Regions from separate parts of the Pseudarthrobacter sp. MEB009 genome, predicted to be linked through region 1. Evidence: riboswitches for the same ligand, from Rfam matches in the RefSeq annotation. Region 1 holds a riboswitch; the other holds the start of a gene.
The links. Region 1 has a riboswitch for cyclic di-AMP ahead of QRN07_RS15115 (C40 family peptidase). Riboswitches for the same ligand answer to the same signal wherever they lie in the genome.
Positions count from the first base shown of each region.

Region 1 (8,834 bases):
GCTCGGCTGCGGGATACTCGAAGCCGCCATGGGTCCGGACCGTTGCGGTGGCGCACCAGAGTTCCGCTTCGCGCAGCAGGTGTTCACTGCGCCGGTTGCCTTTTTTGGTGTTGGCCTGGCTGGTGTAGGTGCCGCGGTGCAGTTCAAGGTACATTTCCCCCACCCAGACGGGCAGGCCCTGGTAGTCGTCCTCGGCCTGCTGGAAGAAGCTCTCCGCGGATCCCAGGCGTACCTTCGGGGACCCTTCGAGGTCAGCGGTGCGGGCAGCGGCTGCAAGCATCTCCCGGGTGGGTCCGCCGCCGCCGTCACCGTAGCCGAACGGCACCAGCGAGACTGAGCCGCGGCCGTGGTCGCGGTAATTGCGTTCCGCGTGGGCCAGGTCCGCTCCGCTGAGTTCGGAATTGTAGGTGTCCACCGGCGGGAAGTGGGTGAACAAGCGGGTGCCGTCGATGCCCTCCCAGTTGAACGTGTGGTGCGGCATCTTGTTGGTCTGGTTCCAGGAAATTTTCTGGGTCAGGAACCAGCGGCTGCCTGCCTCCTTGACGATCTGCGGCAGGGCGGCTGAGTAGCCGAAGGAATCGGGCAGCCAGGCCTCCCGGCATTCGACGCCGAACTCGGCCAGGAAAAAGCTCTTGCCCTCGAGGAACTGGCGGGCCATGGCCTCGCCGCCGGGCATGTTGGTGTCCGACTCCACCCACATGCCGCCCACGGGAACGAACTGGCCCGTACGGACCTTCTCCCGGATGCGGGCGAAAAGTTCAGGGTAGAACTCCTTGATCCAGGAAAGCTGCTGGGCGGAGGAGCACGCAAACACAAAGTCCGGATCCTCGTCCATCAGGGCCACCACGTTGGAGAACGTCCTGGCACACTTGCGGATGGTTTCCCGCACCGGCCACAGCCAGGCCGAATCGATGTGCGCGTGCCCGGTGGCCACCAGCTGGTGCGCGGATCCGTACGCGGGCCGGGCCAGGACCCTGGCCAGGACCTCCCGTCCGGCGGCGGCAGTCCCGGCGATGTCGTCCGGATCCATCAGATCGAGCATGCGTTCCAGGGCGCGGAGTATTTCGTGCCGGCGGGGAAGCTCAAGGGGCAGCTGCGCCATCAGGCCCGCCAGGGTCAAGATGTCCTGCTGCAGCTCCCAGACCTCCTGCTGCAGTTCGGCGATCGCGATGCGTCCCAGCCGGTACTGCGGAGCCGTTCCGGCCGTCGCCTTGTCGCCGTAAGGAGTGGCCGCAAACGTCCACCCTTGCGCCACATCGGGGTTGGCTGCAGCCTCCACGTAGAAGTCCACCGCCATGCCGCTGCCCAGCAGCTTCAACGGGATGTACTGGTTGCGGGGCGAGATGGCCTTGATGATGCTGCCGTCTGCCCGCCAGGCGATGCCCTCGCACTGGAACCCCGGCACCTCGGTGGTGAAGCCAAGGTCAACCACCACCTCGACGGCGGTACCAGGCCCGGTGCCCCACGTTTCGGGGACCTCGCCCTGCACGCGCAGCCAGGTGGTCCCCCACGGCTTGCCCCAGGCGGCGTTGTGCTCCTGTGGAAGGAATTCCTGGCGCATGGCCTCCAGCGCGGGGACCGGCTCGTCCGGAACCTCCCAGCTGGTCAGCGTCAGCGGCAGGCTGCGGCTGTATACGGCGGGGTTGATGCGCTCACGCAGGAACCTCTCAAGGCGGACTTCCGTGATCCGGCGGTCGTCATGCAATCTGGGTCCTCTTTAGCGCTGGGAAGTGGACCAAGATGTCCATTCGATGGATAAATCTACCGGGTGCTTTCGGTGATAGCTACCCCGGCACACGGGCCGCGGGTAGCCCGGGCTGCAGCTCCCGGGCCCTCAGGATGGCTGAACAGCAGCGCCGGGTGGGGCAATGCGGCCGGCCCCGGCATAGACGTTAAAGCTGGTGCCCCGGCTGAAGCCGGCCAGGGTCAGCCCGCTGGATTCCGCGAGCTCCACTGCCAGGGACGACGGCGCACTGACGGCGGACAGCACCGGGATACCTGCCAGGGCCGCTTTCTGGACCAGTTCAAAGGAGGCGCGGCCGGAGACCTGCAGGACCGTCCCGCGCAGCGGAAGGAGGCCTTCCCGGAGGGCCCACCCCACCACCTTGTCCACGGCGTTGTGCCGGCCCACGTCCTCCCGGACGCACAGCAGCCGGGCGCCGCCGTCGCCGTCTATGGTGAACAGTCCGGCGGCGTGCACACCGCCGGTGCGTTCGAAGACGGCCTGCCCTTTCCTCAACTGGTCCGGCAGGGACGCCAGGACTTCCGCGGCCACGGTGAGCGGATCGCCGGCGGGGCTGTAGTGCGAGGACCTGGTCACCGCATCCACCGAGTCGGTGCCGCAGATTCCGCAGGCGCTGGAGGTATAGGACCGGCGTCCGTGGTCCGGGACGGTGACGTCCGGGCGGAGCTGGGCTTCGACCACGTTGAAGGTCTGGACACCGTTTTCGTCTTCGCCGGCGCAGAAACGCAGGGACGGCAGCTGTCCGGGCTCCCAGATGATGCCCTCGGAGACCAGGAAACCAGCCACGAGGTCAAAATCATCGCCCGGCGTGCGCATGGTGACCGAGTGGCTCAGGCCGCCCAGCCGGATCTCCAGCGGTTCCTCCACCGCCAGGATGTCCTCCTTGTGCCGCACCGGGAACTCGAGGGCAGCCGCTGAGCCGTCCAGGACATACCTGTGCACCTTGCGGCGCTGTGTCACCCTGCCCATGTCTGCTCCGTCCTGCTCATCGATCCATCATCCCAACGTGGCGGCCGGCGCTCAACCAAGGAGTGCGCTCCAGTCCACCGGGCCGGCCGCAGCTGGTTTTGCCGCCGGCCTGGCTGGCCGGGTGGCAGTCCTGGGTTTGGCTTTGGCCTTGGCGGCCGGGTCGGCGGGGGCCGGCAGGTCCGGACCCCAGGGCAGGGCGAAGGCCGGGACCGGTTCGCCCAGTTGGACCCCGTGCGGCGGCACCACCAGCACGCCGTCGGCGGCGGCGAGGCCGCGCATCATGCCGGGCCCGGTGTGCTGCGCGGGTGAGGCCATCCCATATACGAGCCGGAACGGCATCAGCCGGGTGCGCCCGGGCTCGGGTTCGATCATGGTTCCGCACGGCACCTCCTGCACCGGCGGCAGCGGCGCGTGCCCCAGCGCAGCCAGCAACGGCCCGCCCACGGTGGACAGCGCCAGCATGGCGGCCAGGGGGTTGCCGGGCAGCCCCAGGATAAAGCGGCCGTCGGGCAGTTCGGCGAGCACCACCGGGTGCCCGGGCCGCATCGCGATGCCGTCGATCAGCAGCCGGCCGCCCAGCCCGGCAACGGCTTTGCGGAGGTGGTCGGTGCCGGAGAGCCCGGTTCCTCCGGTGGTGATCACGACGTCGGCCGGCAGGTCCGCCGCACCGGCCACCTCCGGAACGTCGTCCTCCAGGGCGCCCAGCCAGTCGTCGTAGGCATCGCCGATCCGTTGCCGGCCGCCGTCCATGCCGCCGAGCATGGCCACCGCCCCGGACAGTTGCGGGCCGAAAGTGTCGCGGACCTTGCCCGGTCCGGGCACGCCGTTGTGGACCACCTCACCCCCGGTCAGGAGCAGCCTGACCAGCGGTTTGCCCTGCACCTGCAGGGTATCGTGGCCGGCGAGGGCCGCCAGGGCGATGTGCGCGGGGTTCAGTGTCACACCGGCCTTCACCAGGACGTCTCCGGTCAGCGCTTCCTCACCGGCCTTGCGGATGTGCTGGCCGTTCCGGGGTTCGCCGGGCCGGGCCGCACGGCCGCTGGTGAGGACGGGCAGGCCGTCCTCGTCGCTGGTCAGCACGGCGGCCTCGGTGCGCAGGATTGCCTTGGCTCCGGGCGGGATGAGTCCGCCCGTGGCGATGGGGCTTGCCTGGTGGGGCGCCAGCCGGGTGCCTTGCTCCGCCAGGATCCACGGCCCGCTGCCGTTGACCGCCCAGCCATCCATGGCCGAGGAGGCGTAGTGCGGCATGTCCTGCAAGGCCACAATGTCCTGTTCCAGGCGCCTGCCCAGGGCGAGGTCCAGCGCCACCGGTCCGGCCGGAATCGGTGTGGCTGCGTCGAAGGCGGCCTGCCGCGCCTCTTCCCACGTGTGGGCAAGGCGTGTTGGCGGCTCCGTTTGCTCGGGCTCCTGCGTTTCCTGGTGGGCTTCGGTCATTCGCCGGCTGTCCCGGCGGCGTCCTCGGCATAGGCGACGGCCAACCCCCGGGCCACGGCCAGGACGGCGTCCATGGCTGCCGGATCCTGGACCTGGCCGGGTGCCGACGCCAGGCCTGCGGCGTAACCGGCAATAAACGTTGTCAGGGGCGCGGCCGGGCGGACCACCGAGTGCGCTGCTACGCCGGCGAGCGAGAGGACGGCGTTCACATCCACGTGGAAGCCCTCAAGTTCGTAAGCCTGCAACAGTGCCCGGCACCATTCCTCGAGGGTCTCTTCCTGGCTTTTCACGTGCTGCCTCCAAGGTAGCTGCGGCCGCGGGCGTCAGGGCCCGTATGTGGTTCCTGACCTTCAGCGGCAATTCCTAGTGCGGCGGCGTCGTCCCACGTATCCACATCTGCTGTGGAGCCGGCCGGGACGGTGACGGGCTGCACGTCAAGACTAGCAAGGAGGGACCGGACCGAGCCGTTCGTCAGGCGGCCATCGGCGGCCAAGGCAGCGGCCGCCTTTTTTAGCCCATCTGTGCTGTAAAGGCCGGCCAGCGGCTGGTTGGTGCCGTCGGCTGCCCGGGCGATCACCCCCTGCTTTCCCGCGTCCGCCGCATCGGGGAGCGCCGCGCACAGCACCCGAACGGCTTCCGCGGCGTGCGGCATATCGCAGGCAAGCACCAGGACAAAAGCGGCCGGGGCGTGTGCGTGCGGTCCGGCCAAGGCTTCCAACCCGGCCAGGGCGTCCAGTCCGGCCGCGATGGCAGCTGCCGGCCCGGCAAAGGCCGGCTCCTCCCGGCAGGACTGCACACCGTCCGGCAGGGTTCCGGGGTCCGGCCCCACCACCACCCTGCGGGCCGCGCCGGAGGCTGCTTCGAGGGCACGGTCCAGGAGGCTGGCAGCGCCAAGAACCAGGTCCTGTTTGGGGGTTCCGCCCAGCCGGGATGACCTGCCGCCGGCAAGGATTACAGCATCAAATTCAACCGGGGTACCGTCCACTCCCCCAGCCTAGCCACGGACGGCTCCGCCCGCACAGCCGGTATGTGCTGCCGTGGCAGCGGTCAGGCAGCGCGCTCCGGCAACAGGAAGGGGTCCCAGGCGGGGGTCGGCTTTTCGAGTTCCTTGATCTGCCAGATGGCGCCGCGGGGCGGGGCAGGCACAAACCGCAGTTTCCAACCCATTTCGCCGGGCGTGTGGTCACCCTTGACGTTGTTGCAGCGCAGGCAGGCCGCCACCAGGTTCTCCCACGAGTCGGCTCCGCCGCGTGATTTGGGCTGGATGTGGTCTATGGTGTGCGCTGCCTTGCCGCAGTAACCGCAGGCATGTCCATCCCGGCGCAGCACCCCCCGGCGGCTTACCGCTGTTGACTGGTTATACCGGGGACGGATGTAGCGGTTCAGCAGGATAACGGAAGGCCTGCCCAGGATCTCCTGCGGACCCACGACGGGATCGTCGCCTTCGGCCACAACGCTTGCCTTGCCCGTGAGCACAAGCACCAGCGCCCGGCGGAAGGTGATAACCGCCAGCGGTTCATATCCAGCATTCAGAACGAGAGTGCGCATGCACGTACCTCCGGCCGCACCCGTCAGGGGCACGAGGGCCGGCTGCCCCCGGCGTGTCCGGGCTATGGATCGACATGACAAGAGTAAACAACGAAACGCGCTATCAACTAATTCCGGAGTTCACCGGTTCCGTGTCGTTGCGGCAGCTCCCTGCGGGGCGGCATCACATGGCAGGGCCTGGCGGCGGATGCACGAAGGACCCCCGCACCGTGGTGCGGAGGTCCTTCGGAGTGTGGCCTTTGGGCGGTTGACCCCGGCCGGGCCTGGGGTTCCCGGGAACCCGCTGGAATCAGCTGACGCGGATAAACACGGGGCCGGAGCCCACGTTGGCACTGAACACGATGGTCTGGTTGCCGTTGAAGCCGCCGTGAACTGCCTGGCCGTTGCCTGCGTAGACAGCGATGTGGGCCATGCCCGAGCCGCCGTTGGCGTAGTAGATCAGGTCACCGGGCTGAGCCTCGGCGGCACTCACGGTGCGGCCCAGGGAGAGGTAGCCTGCAGGCCAGTCGTGGAAGTTGATGCCCACTGCTGCGAGGGAGTTGGTGACCAGCATGGTGCAGTCCTGGACCACACCCAGCTGGGCGTAGGCGGCGGAGAGGATAGCCGCGCCCTTGCCGCTGGCGGGGGCCTGGGCTGCGGGTGCAGCCGCCGGAGCGGGAGCCGAGGCAACGGTGGCCGTGACCTTCGGTGCCGCAGCAGGCTGCGCAGCAGGGGCTGCGGCGGCGGGCGCTGCGGGCTCGGCTTCCTGGACGGTAACTTCGGGCTCGGGCTCAACAACGGGAGCCGGCGTGGTGGTCACGGCCGGTTTCTCGAAGGTGATGGCGATGGTCGAAGCGGCGGAGATGGGGGCGTCAACCGTCGATTCAACTTCCAGGCCGGACAGCGGCGCTGATTCACGCTGGGTGCTGGCGTCTGCAGCGTTGGCTGCGATTCCGCTGGTGAGGACCAGGCCGGAAGCTGCGGCGATGACGGCAGCCTGGCGTCCGAAGACTCCGGCGTTGCTGCCGACAGCCTTGGCAATGACGGTGATCGAGTTGGTTTTGGTGACCTCGGCGCGATGCCGTGCGATTGCACGAGTAGTCATCAGTTCTCTCTTTCGTTGTCCCGGGCCCTGCTGGTGGGCAGGCCCGGGGCGTTGGCCGCGCCGGCATCTTGGGGGTATTCCGGCGCGTCCAGAACGGGGATTTGGTGATTGGCGTGAAGCGGTTTCGAGCAAAGAAAAAGTTCCCGGGGCCGAAGCCCCAGGAACTACTTGCCGAGCGTGTAGAACGAGGAGGAGCCCGTGGCTGCCACTGCGTGGAGCAGGGTGCCCTGGGAGGGGTTGAGCGCGCTGATCATCATGCCGTTGCCGACGTAGATACCAACGTGCGCGCCGCCATTCTGCATGACCAGGTCACCCGGCTGCGGGTTGGACGTGGGCGTCATGGCGTTCCAGGCATTCGTGCGGGGAATGCTGATGCCGGCCTGGGCGTAGACCCACTGGGTGAATCCGGAGCAGTCCCAGCCATTGGGGCTGGTGCCGCCCCAGACGTAGGGACGGCCGATGCCCGTGTAGGCGATGGCTGCGATGCCGGACGTCGAAGCCGCAACAGGCGCGGCCTTCTCTGCCGGCGCTGCTGCCGCGGCCGTAGCTCCGGCTGCGGCCGGGGCTGCTGCCGTTGCGGTGGCTGCGGGGGTGGCCTGCACTCGGACCGGCTCCGGCTTCGGCGCAGCAATGGTTGTGACCACTGTGCGTTCGAAGGAAACGGTGGCGGTGGGAGCGGCGGTGACTGCCAGCGCGGTCTGGGCGGTGCCGGACTCGGTGGAAGCGGACACTCCGGCAGTGGTGTCAGCAGCTGTGGCAGGCAGTCCCATGGTCAGGATCAGGCCCGACGCGGCGGCGAATACTGCCGCCTGGCGACCTACTGTCCCGGCATTGGCACTGACGGCTTTGGAAACACTGTCCAAAGGGCTGGTGCGAACCGTGAGCGCACGGTGGCGCGCAGAATTGTGGCGTGAAGACAAGAAGGTGGCCTCTCCCAATGCCTGCGAGGTGAGCTGTCGGATTCGGATGGGAGTCACCCGGCCGCGCTGCTTCCTGGGAAGCTTTGCGACTTAACCCCAAGGCCTTCGATACAGCTGAAGGCCAAAATTGGTTCCCCCGCCCCTGCCAGACGATGAAATGCGAACGGACCTTGAGCGGTGGCAGAGCTAGGCAATCCACTCAAGAGCGTCAAGTTCGGAAAACTTGACGCAAGTTAGACGGTACAGCAGTTTCGTTTCAATGTCACATTCAGGTCACGGCGGATCTCGGCGATCCGGTAGTGAACCATCATTTGACTAGAGCCAGCCGGTAGGATCGACGACTTCGCCGTTGACCTGGACCTCGAAGTGGAGGTGGCAGCCGGTGGAAGCGCCCGTGGTGCCGCTCAGGGCCACCACATCGCCGCGGGACACCGTCTGGCCTTCCTTCACAGTGAAGGAGGAGAGGTGGTTATAGGTGGTCTCCAGGCCATTGCCGTGGTCGATCACCACGCGGTTTCCACCGCCGTACTGGTGCCAGCCGACGAATGTCACGGTTCCGGTTGCAGCAGCAAGCACGGATGTGCCGCACTGGGCCACGTAGTCCTGGCCACGGTGGAAGTCGCCGTTGCCGCCGGTGATGGGGCTGACGCGGTAGCCGAAGGGAGAGGCAGTGGTGAGCGTGGCCAGCGGCGCAGCAAGGCTGCCTGCCGAGGCCGCCCGGGAGACGGCGCTGGCGGACTGGGCGCTGAGCAGCTGCTTGAGCTTGCCGTCCGGATCGGCCTGGGTCACCACAGCGGAACGGCTGAAGTCCAGCTGGGCGCCGGCTTCTGCGGAGATCCGGGGCTGCGGGGTTACTGCGGCGGCAGCCACGGGGGTGGCTCCGGGTGCGTCGGTTGCAAGCACGGGGCTGGTGGCCGGGACGGTCACGGTAAGGACCAGGCCCGTGGCAGCCAGGGCGATGCCGGCTTTCTGGCCCATGCCGCTGGCCGACGCGAAGTCGGTGATCTGCCGGAAGGGACCCCTGCGGCGGCGCGCGTCGCGGTGGAAATCGCGCGGGCGCTCCGTGCTGGTGGCTTCAGCTGCCCGTGGCGCCGAAGCGGGGACGGCCGCACGGCGGCGTCCCCTGGAGGTCTGC
Region 1 is NZ_JARVTC010000014.1:163,615-172,448, forward strand. Features, by position in the region: gene QRN07_RS15080 (alpha-mannosidase) at 1-1,705, opposite strand, end outside; gene fdhD (formate dehydrogenase accessory sulfurtransferase FdhD) at 1,835-2,713, opposite strand; gene QRN07_RS15090 (molybdopterin molybdotransferase MoeA) at 2,765-4,147, opposite strand; gene QRN07_RS15095 (DUF6457 domain-containing protein) at 4,144-4,437, opposite strand; gene mobA (molybdenum cofactor guanylyltransferase) at 4,434-5,132, opposite strand; gene QRN07_RS15105 (HNH endonuclease) at 5,195-5,695, opposite strand; gene QRN07_RS15110 (NlpC/P60 family protein) at 5,985-6,779, opposite strand; gene QRN07_RS15115 (C40 family peptidase) at 6,944-7,642, opposite strand; cyclic di-AMP (ydaO/yuaA leader) riboswitch at 7,704-7,878, opposite strand; gene QRN07_RS15120 (M23 family metallopeptidase) at 8,015-8,834, opposite strand, start outside.

Region 2 (8,834 bases), on a different contig from region 1:
GCACCCGGCTGGGTGTTGCCGGCGCTGCAGAACTGCTGCTTGATCCAGGTGACGCCCTTCTGGGTTTCTGCGCTGGAGGCCGTGGCGGAGAACTTTCCGTCGCCTTCGTCCTTGAGGTAGGAGCCGCCGTCCTGCCAGATGTAGGAGGAGGCCCACCAGCCCAGGTAACCGCGCTCGGTGGAACCGGGAACCGTCATGCCGTAGGTGTCCGCCTGGCCGTTGCCGTCCGGATCCTGGGTGGCAAAGGCTTCAGCAAGTGCTGCCAGGTCTTCCTGCGTCTTGGGGACGGGCAGGCCCAGCTTTTCACGCCAGTCCTTGCGGATGACGGTGATCATGGTCTGGCGGGAGAACGGGACGCCGTAGGTTGCGCCGTCCAGGCCCTTGGCCTCGTCCCACAGGGAATCGGCGATCTTGTCATTGCCGTCAACGGAGGACTTGTCCAGCGTTTTGAGGTAGCCCTGCGCCGTGTAGTTGCCCAGTGCGGCGGAGTCGTTGATCACGATGTCCGGAAGCTTCTTGGACGCGGCCCGCGTCTGCAGTTGCTGGTCCAGGTCCGGGACGCCCTGGAAGTTGACCTGCACGCCGGTCTTGGCGGTGAAGTCCTTGAAAAGTGCTGCATAGGTGGTGGCGGCATCGGTACCGGCGCGGGCCCAGACTTCAATGGGCTGGCCGTCATCGGTGGCGGCCGGAGCGGACGAGCCAGCTCCACAGCCCGTGAGGACTGCGGCTGAAGCAATGGTCAGTGCCACTGCGGCCCGGGAGCGGGAGATCTTCTTCGAATCCACGCTGGTTCTCCTTTTTACATATGTAAATTGCTGTTATCCTGTGAAACGTACTTCATGAGAGTATGATCACAATCACAGACTGTCAACCGTCGGAGGAATCTTGTCTGCAGCACCCAACCCCCACACCATCGCCCTGACGGGCGGGGCCGGAATGATGGCAACCCTGCTCCGGCCCTACCTTGCAGCCGCAGGCCATACCGTCCGGTTACTGGACCTGGCCGAAGCTGACGGGCCGGGCCCACGGGAGAGCGTGCATGTGGGTTCCGTTTCGGATCCGGACTTTATGCTCGCCGCCCTCGATGGCGTCTCTGCAGTCATCCACCTGGGCGGGCTGCACAGGGAGAAGGCGTGGGCGGAACTGGTGGCGACCAACATCACCGGCACCCAGGTGACCCTGGAAGCGGCGAGGCGCAACGGCGTCGAACGTGTCCTGCTGGCCAGCTCCACCCATGCCGTGGGTTTCCATCCCACGGGGGCCGCGGCCAAGGACGAGGTCCTTGTACCCCGCCCCGACACGTACTACGGCGTCAGCAAGGCGGCGGTGGAGGCGCTTGGCAGCCTGTACGCGGATAAGTACGGCATGAAGGTAGTCAGCGCCCGCATCGGCACGGGCGGGGAAAGGCCCGGCAATGTCCGCACTTTGGGCTCGTGGCTCTCGCCCGCTGACTCGTTCCGCCTGGTGGAGGCCACGCTGAATGACCAGGGCGCGCCCGGCCATCACGTGGTATGGGCGGTATCAGCAAACAGCCGCGGCTGGGCCAGCCTCGATGCCGGCCGGCGGATCGGATTTGAGCCCCAGGATGATGCCGAGGCTTTCGCAGCAGATGTGGATACGGCTTCGGAGGACACGTGGGCAGGGCTGCTTGGCGGCTTCTGGGCCAGCGAAGGCCATAGGGTGGGCATGGACAACTACCCGCACCTGGCCGCCAAATGACGTGCCGTCGGCCAGGACTGTGGCGGAAGGGGAAGTAGTGATGACACCGCTGGAGACACAGCCCGGCACCACCCAGGGGACGGCCGGCGACGTCAAGCTGGTCAAGTCTGCCGAGCGCACCATCGCCATCCTGGAGCTGGTGGCCGCCGCGCCCAAGCCGCTCACCACGGCGGAGATTTTCAAGCTGACCGGCTACCCAAGGTCCAGCCTGCATTGGCTCCTGCTGACCCTGGTGGAACTGAACTGGATTGAGCAGACCGCCGAAGGTGCCTACCGGATCGGCACGCACGCGCTGCTGTGCGGGACCGCGTACCTGGACCGTGACCCGGTGATGGAGCACGTTTCGGCAGTGCTGGAAAAGGTCCGCAACGCCACCACCTTCACCACCCACTACGCCCGCCTGGACCGGTCCGACGTGATCTACCTCGCCACCCGCCAGGCAGTGGACCGGCGCCGGCTCTCCTCCCGCGTTGGCCGCAAGCTGCCTGCCCAGGTCACCGCACTGGGGAAGGCCATCCTGGCCGAATACACAGACCCGGAAGTACGCCAGCGGATCGGCGACGGCCCCTACGCCCGGCTCACGCCCAACACAGTTCCCGACTTTCCGGCGCTGAAGCTGGAACTGGAAGCGTTCCGCAAACAGGGCCATTCCCGCGAGTGGGAACAAAACACGGTGGGCCTCTGCTGCGTCAGCGTGGTGGTTCCTTACCGGATTCCGGGTACTGATGCCATCAGCTGCTCGATTCCCACGGAGCTGGCGACGGAAGCCGTGCTGGCCGAAACGGTGGCAACCCTCCACTCGGCCGCGGGCGAGCTGGCCCGAACGCTGCGGGCGGCCGGCATCCGCTAGGCGGCAGGCCGCCGTCGGCAAGGTTTCCCCTTCCCGTGATACTCAGTAGGCTTACGAAATATCAATAAGCCAACCAAGGGAAAGGCAACACCATGACCGAACAAAACCTTCCGGATGAAGAACTCGAAGTGGTCCAGGACGATGACGTGATCCTGCCGGAAACACCCGGCGCGACGGCCTCCCTGGAACTTGATCCGGTCAAGGGTGAGCCGGACAGCTACCCCGGCGCTGCGGAGGACAACCCCGACCGATGGCAGGAAGACCCGCTCCTTCAGGATGAGGCGGCGCCGGTGGCCCCGCCAACAGAAGAGATCTAGCTTCCCAGGGCCAGTGCATTGCCAAAGCTGCGTTCGGGGGTTCAGAGTGATCTGACCGGCACCCGCCGCCGAACCACGCAGCGCAGCATGGAGGTCACAATGAGCGCGACATCCGAGGAAGTCTCCCACGCCACCCGGGACAGCGAGCCCGAACTGAAAAGGGTCCTGGGGCCCAAGCTCCTGCTGCTGTTCATCGTGGGGGACATCCTGGGTGCCGGTGTGTATGCGGTGACCGGCACCATGGCCGGCACGGTGGGCGGCATGGTGTGGCTGCCGTTCCTGCTGGCCTTTGTGGTGGCCACGCTCACCGCCTTCTCCTACCTGGAACTGGTGACAAAATACCCGCAGGCAGCAGGAGCGGCGCTGTATGCGCACAAGGCCTTCGGCATACACTTCGTCACCTTCCTCGTGGCTTTCGCCGTGGTCTGTTCCGGCATCACCAGCGCCGCCACCTCCGCCAATGTCCTGGCCCAGAACTTCTTCGGCGGACTGGAGGTCAACGGCTGGCTGGCCAAGCCCGGGCAGGGCGTGGTCACCGTGGTGGCCCTCGTTTTTATGCTGGTCCTGGCCGCCATCAACCTCCGCGGTGTGGGCGAGAGCGTGAAGTTCAACGTGGTGCTCACCCTGGTGGAGATGCTCGCACTGTGCATCGTCATCGGCGTCGGCTTCTACGTGATGGCCCAGGGAACAGGCAACCCCGAACAGGTCTTCGTCTTTACGGACTACCAGGACAAGGGGCTGTTCCTGGCGGTCACGGCCGCGACCTCCATCGCGTTCTTCGCCATGGTGGGCTTCGAGGACTCGGTGAACATGGTGGAGGAAACCAAGGACCCTGAGAAGATCTTTCCCCGGACCATGCTCACCGGCCTGGGCATCGCCGTCATCCTCTACATGCTGGTGGCCATCTCCGTGGTCAGCGTGCTTTCACCCACGGAACTGGAAGGGATCCGCGAGGCCGAGGGCGCTGCCCTGCTTGAAGTGGTCCACAAAGGGTCGCCGGACTTCCCGATCGACCGGATCTTCCCGTTCCTTGCCGTGTTCGCCGTGGCCAACACGGCCCTGATCAACATGCTGATGGCCAGCCGGCTGATCTACGGCATGGCCCGCCAGAGGGTCCTGCCGCGCCAGCTCGGCAAGGTCCTGCTGGTCCGCCGGACGCCGTGGGCAGGCATCGCGTTTTCCACCGCCCTGGCCCTGGGCCTCATCATCTACGTCACCAGCGATCCCAAGAGCAACATCGTGGCGAACCTGTCCGGAACCACCGCCTTCCTGCTGCTGTGCGTGTTCACGGTGGTCAACGTGGCCTGCCTGATCCTGCGGCGCAAGCCGGAAGCGGCCGGGGCGCACACCTTCCGCTCGCCCGGCCTGCTGCCCCTGGTGGCCGCCCTTCTGTGCGGTTTCCTGGCCGGTCCATGGGTGGGCCGCAACCCGATCCAATATCAGATCGCCGGGGGCCTGATGGCCATCGGCGTTGTGCTGTGGCTCATTACCTGGCTGATCAACCGGCGCTCGAACGGCGGCGATAAGCTGAAGGCATGAGCGCTGCCGCAGAAACGACCTTAACGCTGGACAACCGCTTCGCCCGCGAGCTTCCCGAACTCGCTGTCCCGTGGCAGGCCGAAGAGGCGCCGGACCCTGCACTGCTGGTCCTCAACGATGGCCTGGCGCGGCGGCTGGGACTCGATCCCGAATTCCTTTCAAGCAACGACGGCATCCGCCTGCTGACCGGAAACGATGTCCCGGCCGGCGCCACACCAGTAGCGCAGGCATACGCAGGGCATCAGTTTGGCGGCTACTCGCCGAGGCTGGGCGACGGCCGGGCACTGCTGTTGGGCGAGGTGACCGGCCCCGACGGGCACCAGCTGGACCTGCACCTTAAAGGCTCGGGCCGCACGCCCTTCGCCCGGGCAGGGGACGGCCTGGCCGTGGTGGGCCCCATGCTCCGCGAGTACCTGGTCAGCGAGGCCATGCACGCGCTGGGCATCCCCAGCACCCGCGCCCTGGCCGTTGTGGCCACCGGGCGGCAGGTCCGCCGCGAAGGGCTGCTGCCCGGAGCCCTCCTGGCCCGCGTCGCGGCCAGCCACCTGCGAGTCGGCAGCTTCCAATACGCCCGGGCCGCAGACGACGTGGACCTGCTGCGGCGGCTGGCCGACCACGCCATCGCCCGGCATTACCCGGCAGCTGCTGCCGCCGACCAGCCCTACCTGGAGCTCTTCAGGAATGTCCTGGCGGCGCAGGCGGACCTGGTGGCACGGTGGATGCTGGTGGGATTTGTGCATGGCGTGATGAATACCGACAATATGACCATCTCCGGGGAAACCATCGACTACGGGCCCTGCGCGTTTATGGACGCGTTTGATCCCGGCGCGCTGTACAGCTCCATCGATACCGGCGGCCGGTACGCCTACTCCAACCAGCCGATAGTGGCGGAATGGAACCTTGCCCGGCTTGCCGAAGCGCTGCTGCCGCTCCTCCACGAGGACCAGGAAAAGGCGGTGGAGCTGGCAGTGGAAGCACTGGGACTCTTCCGGCCCGCTTACGGTGCGGCCTGGCAGGCAGGGATGCTGGCCAAGCTGGGACTGCCGGCACCGGCGGATGGCTCACCTGCAGACCCTGAAACCGCCGGGCTGGTTGACGGCGCACTGGCCTTGCTCAAGGACGGCCCCGTGGACCACACGCAGTTTTTCCGCAACCTGGTCAAGGCCGCCCGGGGTGACGCCGGACCGGTCCGCGGCATGATGATGGACCTGGCCGCGTACGACGCCTGGGCGGCGCGGTGGCTGGCCCGGCAGCCGGACCCCGCCCTGATGGACCGGACCAACCCCATCTACATTCCGCGCAACCACCTGGTGGAGGAAGCCCTGGCCGCCGCCACTGCCGGTGACTTGGCACCATTCCACCTGTTGCTGGACGCCGTTGGCAGCCCGTTCACGGAACGGCCGGGCCTGGAGCGGTTCGCGGAAGGGCCGCCGGCCGACTTCGGCGCCTACCGGACCTACTGCGGCACCTGAGGTCAGGCCGGGCCCGCTGGTTCGGGGCCCCGCCGGTTCCGCGCCGCATTCCTTAAACGCCAAGGGCGGCAGCGGGACTGATCCCGGCTGCCGCCCTTGCGGTGGTGCAGGCGCTTGCTGCGCCGCGAAGCTACGCTACGCGGACGAAGGAAGCTCCGGCGAGCCAGCTGATGGAGTGGACCTCGGTCTTGTAACCGTCCACGCCGCCGCTGACAACCTGGCCGTCGCCGGCGTAAACGCCAACGTGGCCGGCGGTGATGACCAGGTCACCGGGGGCCGGTGAGCCCACAACGCTGCCGTACTGGAAGAACTGGCCCGGGGCGAGGTCGCCCACGGACTTGCCTACCGAACGCAGGGCCTTTTCCACCATGGCGGTGCAGTCCTGGCCAACGCCCAGTTGGCTGTAAGCCGAGGCGAGGATTGCGGCGCCGGTACCGGTGCCGGTGGAGGCTGCCGGAGCGGACGCGTAGCTGAGGTTCATGCCGGTGTTGGCCGGGGCGGCAACGGCTGCAGCCTGGACCGGGGCGGGAGCCGGGGCCGGGGCGGACACGGGGGCTGCCACGTAGCCGGCGCCTGGGATCTGGATCTGGTCGCCCGGGTAGATGACGGCCGAGATGGACAGCCCGTTGGCGGAGAGGACGTCGTTCAGGCTGACGCCGTTGGCCGAGGAGATGGCGCCCAGCGTGTCACCCGAAACAACGGTGTGGACATTGCCGGCAGCGGCAGGGGCAGGCGCTGCAGCGGGCGCTGCCGGTGCCGAGTACGCCTGGACGTTGCTGGTTCCGGTGGTATCCGGTGCGGTCACGCCGGCGTGGGCCGGGGCGCCGATGCCGAACGCGATGCCGGATGCGGCGGCCACGGCCAGGGCCGGGCGGCCCAGGGACTTGGCCTGCGACTTGGCGGAAACTGCCAGGCCTTCAAGAACGATGGAATGGGTCGGCACCGCGCGGTGACGGGCAGCCAGGGTGTTTTTTGACATGATAGATCGCCTCTCCCATGCCTGCGGGGTGAGCTGTCGGGTTCGGGTTGGAGCTACCCGGCCGGGAGCACCCCATCAAGGACAGAGGTGCTATCGACTTAACCCCAAGGCTTCAAAGAAGCCGTGGAAACTTGGTTCCCCCGTCCCTGCCATCCGGAAACGATTGATCCCAGGCCAGCGGCAGGGCTCGGCATGCTGGTGGGAGTGCCCCGTTGGAGAGGGACACATCAAGACCATAACCCAGGTGCCGACCAATTGTCACATTTGGATAACATGCGAGGTGGGCCTCTCGGATCCCTGTTTTGTCCATCGCTGGTGTGTTGCCGGGCCCCTGAACTCGAAGGACGCCATCCGGTCAGCCGGCCGCACAGGCCTTCGTCACAAAGTCATAAAGTTGGCCGCGCAGGGTGGCTCCGGCAACGAGTTTCAGTTGTCCTGAGCGCATCCCCACTGCCACCCGGACGGGCAGCAGTGTGCCCACTTTGTCTTCCGCCACAGCGTGCGCGTCACAGCGCGCGGGCCGGAGCCGCAGGTTCATAACGAACGGCGCATCTCCCGCCCTGACAACGGTGTCAACGGGCCAGGGATCCGCCGACGCTTCCGCCAGCAGCGTGGTGCCTTCGAACCGTTCGAGGGTCAGCCGGCCGCTCCCGCGGGCCCCGCCAGCAGGATCAACCAGCAGGTGGACGACGGCGGTGCGCAGGTCCGGCGCGACGGCCAGGTCCGGCGCCAGGGCCAGATCCGCTACCGCTGCCGCAGCCGCCGAAAGGCAAAGTTCAGCGTTGTTCCGGGCCAGGATTCCGAGGGGATCAGTTGCCTCCAACGCGATGCTGGTGGGGGTGGGAGCGGGGGCGGGCGGTACTGTGGCCGGGGCGGTGGCGTCTGCCGCCGGCAGCGTCAACGTCGCTGTGGCCACCGCGGCAGGCCCGCTGGAAGTGGGCCGCCCCGGCTCCGGACAGGCAGCCGTGGGCAACATTGCGGTTCGGATTTTGGCCTGGTGCGGTGGCACGACCACTACACCGCCCGCGGAGTCCCAACGGATGTCCTGCTGGAACAGGGAAGTGCTGAGCCGGGCGTCGCTGACCGTGACCGGACTGTCTGTGCTGTTGGTAATCAGCAACTCAATGCCATGCCGCCCGTACTGGTCCCGGGACTGGTTTACTTCCACGGTGAGTGCCGGTTCTGCGGCGGCTGGAGTGGACCACGCCGGCGTCGGATTGGCTGGGGGAGAGCACGCAGTCAGGGCGGCCAGGGCCAGGCCGGCAACGGCCGCCGTTGCGCAGCGCGGCGTGCCACGTGAAGGACGGCGGGGAGTGCCCATGGCCCCAGTCTAGGTCCACGTTTTGCAGCTCCCAATGTAACGATGTGGACACTTCAGCGTGTTCCGGCGGACGGACGCCGGTAGGCTTCGGGACTATGTCCCCGTTCGTTTCCAAAGTGCGGTCGCCCCTGGCCGGCGGCCTGTTGGCACTTATCCTGGCCGGCTCGGCCGTTCTGCCGCCCGCCATGGCCGGCGAGCCGGCGCCGCCCTCGGGCTATCCCTCGTGGGAGGACGTGCAGCAGGCCAAGGAAACCGAGGCCGGCAAGGCAACGGAAATCGCCAAAATCAACGAGCTGCTGACGGGACTGGCAGCACAGGCCGAAACACTCGGCGGCCAGGCCGTAACCGCCGCCGCAGACTATGGCGTGGCCGATGCCGCGCTCCAGGCAGTGGATGCCAGGCTGCTGTCGTTGGCCGCAAAAACCGCAGCAGCCACTGCCGACGTGGACCGGCACCGGAAGGAGCTGGGGGCCCTCGCCGTGCAGTCCTACAAAACAGGCGGCACCAACACAGGGTTCTTCGTGGCCCTGGACGCGTTGGAGCACAACAACGTGCAGGGCCTGAACGTGGTCCAGATGGTAGGGGACAAAACGGCCGCGCTGGTGGAAAGGGCTGCTTCCGCCGCCAAGGTGTCTGA
Region 2 is NZ_JARVTC010000002.1:169,416-178,249, forward strand. Features, by position in the region: gene QRN07_RS00960 (ABC transporter substrate-binding protein) at 1-785, opposite strand, end outside; gene QRN07_RS00965 (NAD-dependent epimerase/dehydratase family protein) at 886-1,719, shown strand; gene QRN07_RS00970 (IclR family transcriptional regulator) at 1,760-2,569, shown strand; gene QRN07_RS00975 (hypothetical protein) at 2,662-2,886, shown strand; gene QRN07_RS00980 (APC family permease) at 2,986-4,425, shown strand; gene QRN07_RS00985 (protein adenylyltransferase SelO) at 4,422-5,897, shown strand; gene QRN07_RS00990 (C40 family peptidase) at 6,028-6,876, opposite strand; cyclic di-AMP (ydaO/yuaA leader) riboswitch at 6,880-7,045, opposite strand; gene QRN07_RS00995 (hypothetical protein) at 7,232-8,197, opposite strand; gene QRN07_RS01000 (coiled-coil domain-containing protein) at 8,293-8,834, shown strand, end outside.
Region 2: linked by a shared signal. The riboswitch ahead of QRN07_RS00990 (C40 family peptidase) and the one ahead of QRN07_RS15115 (C40 family peptidase) in region 1 are both predicted to bind cyclic di-AMP.